Regions from separate parts of the Providencia sp. PROV003 genome, predicted to be linked through region 1. Evidence: predicted binding sites of a transcription regulator. Region 1 holds the regulator's gene; the other holds the start of a gene.
What was found. Region 1 encodes Fur, which represses iron uptake genes when iron is present. Its sites were predicted from a motif close to ATAATAATGAGAACNACTATCAA; they were not measured.
Positions count from the first base shown of each region.

Region 1 (2,198 bases):
GTCGGGGTTGCTATTGTAATCTGTTCTTCTAGCTTAGCGGGTGCTTCGGGCGTGCTAGCGGTTGGTGTTGGGGTTACTTCAGGGGTTGGTTTGTTTTGTCTTTTGGTGAACATTTTACTTACCTTTTTTTGATTGAAGTGTAAGATCAAGAACAAAATTGATAATACAAATGAAAATAAGGTGATGGCAGAGTAACTAAAAAACCATCCTATCAAAGTAAGAAACCAGAAGAAAAAACTAGTATTAAGAAAAAGGTAGGTTTTTTTCATCAGTTAATCTCTTACAAAATGACTAAAGCTACATAAATGAGTTTAGTCAAAAAAATGACTACATAAAAAAATGTAATATAACGTCTTCGTTACAGACTAAAGAATAACTGTAATTTAAGATAATACAATTATAATGAGTTAATAAACTAAATGCATATAAATTTTATATTATTGATATATTGGAAATCATCTATGATGATATTTATGTACCTATACTAATAAAGGCAGCATAATTTCTAATATAAGAAAATTCATATGTAAAATAATATAAAGGATTTGGGTTGAATTGCAACTTATTATCGAGCGCTAAATATGCAAGCTCTGTGCTGATATTTGGCGATTTAAGTGAAAGTTGTCAGAAGATTAGTGAGCTTAATCACCAATATAGTGTGAATAACAATATAATTTATGGAAATAAAAACCCCTGATAACATTTAGCAATAGCATGGTTATCAGGGGTTTTTCGTTTGTCGCTACTATGATTTATTCATAGGGTAGCAATACCTTGTGATTCTTTTACTCTTTTGCTTCGTGTGCGTCAGCATTTTCACGGCAATCACCATCTGCGCAATGGCCATATAGATATAAACTATGGTTAGATAATTTAATACCATGGCGAGCGGCGATATTTTTCTGGCGAGTTTCAATAGATTCGTCAGTAAACTCAATCACTTTGCCACAATCTAAACAGATTAAGTGGTCATGGTGATGCTGCTGAGTTAATTCGAATACAGATTTTCCACCCTCAAAGTTATGGCGGGTTACGATACCTGCATCATCAAACTGGTTTAATACACGGTATACGGTAGCTAGCCCGATCTCTTCGCCCATGTCGATCAGCTTTTTATAGAGATCTTCCGCACTGACGTGGTGGCACTCAGGCTCTTGAAGTACTTCCAAAATCTTAAGTCTTGGAAGAGTGACTTTGAGTCCAGCATTTTTCAATGCTTTATTGTTGTCTGTCATGCGGGTTTGTCCTGTATCTTAAATCATAAATTTAACAATAATGAGACGTTTTTAACATAAATTCAGTTGTCTTCTAAACTGTTTTACAATTATAGGCATGGAAAATAAAAATAGAAACCATGCTTTGTCTCATTATTTTGATAATCTCTTGAGAGCCTATCCTATTAGGATGCTTTATCGGCTATTTTAGACTAGATCACTTGTTTGAATGATGCGTTTAGAGCGACAAGTGAGCTGATCTATGGGTTAGGCTCTATTTCATATGCCTTAGCCGATAATTTCTGCTAAGGACATTTCTTCAGAGATTTGTTTTACCCATGCATCGACACGTTCATCAGTTAGTTCAGGCTGACGATCTTCATCAATGGCTAAACCAATAAAGTGATTGTCATCTGCCATACCTTTGGATACTTCAAAGTGGTAACCTTCAGTTGGCCAATGACCCACAATAACAGCACCACGAGGTTCGATGATATCGCGAATGGTTCCCATCGCATCACAGAAATATTCTGCGTAGTCTTCTTGGTCTCCACAACCAAATAAGGCGACAAGTTTACCTTCAAAATCAATTTCTTCGAGAGTTGGGAAAAAATCATCCCAATCACATTGAGCTTCACCATAATACCAAGTAGGAATACCCAGAAGTAGAATGTCAAAAGCTTCGATATCTTCTTTGCTACATTTAGCAATATCATGAACTTCTGCTACATCTTTGCCTAGTCTTTCTTGGATCATTTTGGCAATATTTTCTGTGTTACCTGTGTCACTTCCGAAGAAAATGCCTATGACTGCCATAAAGTGATTAACCTCTTGTTTTTCTAAGGGAGATAGAAGTTAGTGCTGATCTTCTATAGCTCTTTTAGAACGAAAATAAATATAATATTACGCCTTATTCTGGCGAAAAAATGCGTCTAAGTCTGTCAAATTTGTGTGATTTATCAAGATGACACTATTTGCGTATCG
Region 1 is NZ_CP096369.1:3,858,054-3,860,251, reverse strand. It holds gene M1F14_RS17765 (polymer-forming cytoskeletal protein) at 1-113, opposite strand, end outside; gene fur (ferric iron uptake transcriptional regulator) at 786-1,235, opposite strand; gene fldA (flavodoxin FldA) at 1,503-2,030, opposite strand; gene ybfE (LexA regulated protein) at 2,185-2,198, opposite strand, start outside.

Region 2 (2,198 bases), 500 kb from region 1:
GCCCAATGCGTGCCATTGAATTTGGCTTAATCAGTGAATTGCGCAAAAAATATGGCACAAATGCGGATATTGATGGGTTACCAAGCTCATCAATCACGAAGCCGAACCTTGTTGTCGGCACGAAAGGATAAGGAAAACTATCATGCATGAATTTCCATTGGTGATTTTCACCTTATTTATGCAGGCCTCAGTGGGCTGCTTGGTTGTTGCATTAATCTGTTATTTCCGGGTACTTGGCGGGGGAAATGATATTCAGAATGTTCAGTTTATCAAACGACCTGTTTTAGCCAGTTTTGTTTTAGGCTGCGTTGGGTTACTCGGTTCGTTATTTCACATGGGGAACCCTCTGCACATGTTTTACACTATGCTGCACGTGTCGACCTCATGGATGAGCCGTGAAGTTTGGGCGACTGCAATTTACATGGGGTTACTATTTTTTAGTGTCGCTTTACTTTTACTGAAACAAAAAGCGAATGCTGCATTACTGGTACTGAGTGCGATTGCTGGCTTGATGTATATGTATGCGATGTCAGCGTTATATGCCAATACATTATTTAACTTATGGAATGGTTTATTCACTTACGCGAGTTTCTTCGGCGCGGTATTACTGGTAGGCGGTGTTGTTGCTGCACTTTTGCTGGTGGGGTCTTTGCGCCGAAGTGCGAAAGAAGAGCAGGTACAACGAGTGGTTAAAATTACCTTAGGGCTAGGTATTATGGGGATACTACTTATGTTATTAGGGGCTTTATCGCTGCTTGGTAATATAGGTGAGCCGATTTACCTCGGTATGACCCAGCGTGAAATGCCAGAAGGGCTACTGAGTTTAAGCCTTGTTCGTGTAGTGCTAATCGCATTAGGCATACTATTTGTTGGCCGCTTGCTGTGCCAAAAGACGGGGCAAAATACCAACGCTACGGTTGTGATGTCTTTGGCCACGCTGTGTATTTTTGCCGGTGAGGGTGTTGGACGAGTGGTATTTTTCTCACTTGGTGGTTAATTTATCATCATATTAATCTAAAATCCGAAGGTGAGCTCCTTCGGATTTTTTTTATATGCTTATGTGCATTTTAGTACAGCAAAAACTAAATTATGATTGTAAAAGTGGGTTATTGACAAATTAATTACCAAAAGTGAGTAAATTATGTTGATTGTTATTAATGATTATAATTATCATTATCGCTCTTAATTCTCTTTTAGCTCATCGGTTATGAAATTAAAAACTAGCAAATTACTTACCCCCCTCGCAATTTCTACTGCTCTGATATCTCATTACGCTGTTGCGGCTGATAATACAAAGAGTGACCAAATCACAGTTACGGGCAATTGGCTCGAAAATACACAAGACAGTGAAGTGGTATTTAATCATCCCGGCGCTAGAACGGTAAAAACACAACAACAAATAAAAGAAACTGGCAGTGAAACAATCGCAGATGCATTAAAAGGGATCCCAGGTGTACAAGTTCGTGAAAGTAATGGAACCGGTGGCAGTGATGTTTCTTTGAATGTGGGAGTCCGTGGGTTAACTTCGCGTCTTTCACCGCGCTCAACTATTTTGCTTGATGGGATGCCATTAGCCGCAGCACCTTATGGCCAGCCACAGCTTTCTATGTCCCCATTATCTTTGGGAAGTATTGAATCTATTGATGTCATACGCGGAGGGGCTTCAGTACGTTATGGGCCACAAAATGTAGGGGGAGTGATTAATTTTGTGACTAAGCCTATCCCTAAAGATTTTGGTGGCGGTGTATCAGTACAGACGCAGGGTGCCAAAACAGGCGGGTTAAAAACATTAGTGGATGCCTCGCTAGGGGGCTCTAAAGCGGATGATTCTGCTGGGGCAATTTTGCTTTATTCGGGTTTACACGGGCAAGGTTACCGTAAAAGCAATGATAACACGGATATTGATGACCTCATGCTGAAAACGCGTTATGCCTTAACAGATAACGATGAATTATTAGCTAATTTTCATTATTACCGTGCAATGTCGGGTATGCCCGGAGGCTTGACCCAAGCTGAATATAATGCTGACCCATTCCAATCAACACGGCCTTATGACCGTTTTGAAGGTAATCGGCAGGATCTGTCATTGAAATACAAGCACGAAGTAGATGACAAACAATTTGAATTGATGACTTGGTTTAGCAAAAGTTACCGGGGGAGTTATATAGAAAGTGACCATAAAGAAAAAGCGAATGAAA
Region 2 is NZ_CP096369.1:3,361,851-3,364,048, reverse strand. It holds gene M1F14_RS15410 (DMSO/selenate family reductase complex B subunit) at 1-131, shown strand, start outside; gene M1F14_RS15405 (DmsC/YnfH family molybdoenzyme membrane anchor subunit) at 143-997, shown strand; gene M1F14_RS15400 (TonB-dependent siderophore receptor) at 1,208-2,198, shown strand, end outside.
Region 2: the regulator Fur is predicted to act here: its motif matches at 1,152-1,174, upstream of M1F14_RS15400 (TonB-dependent siderophore receptor).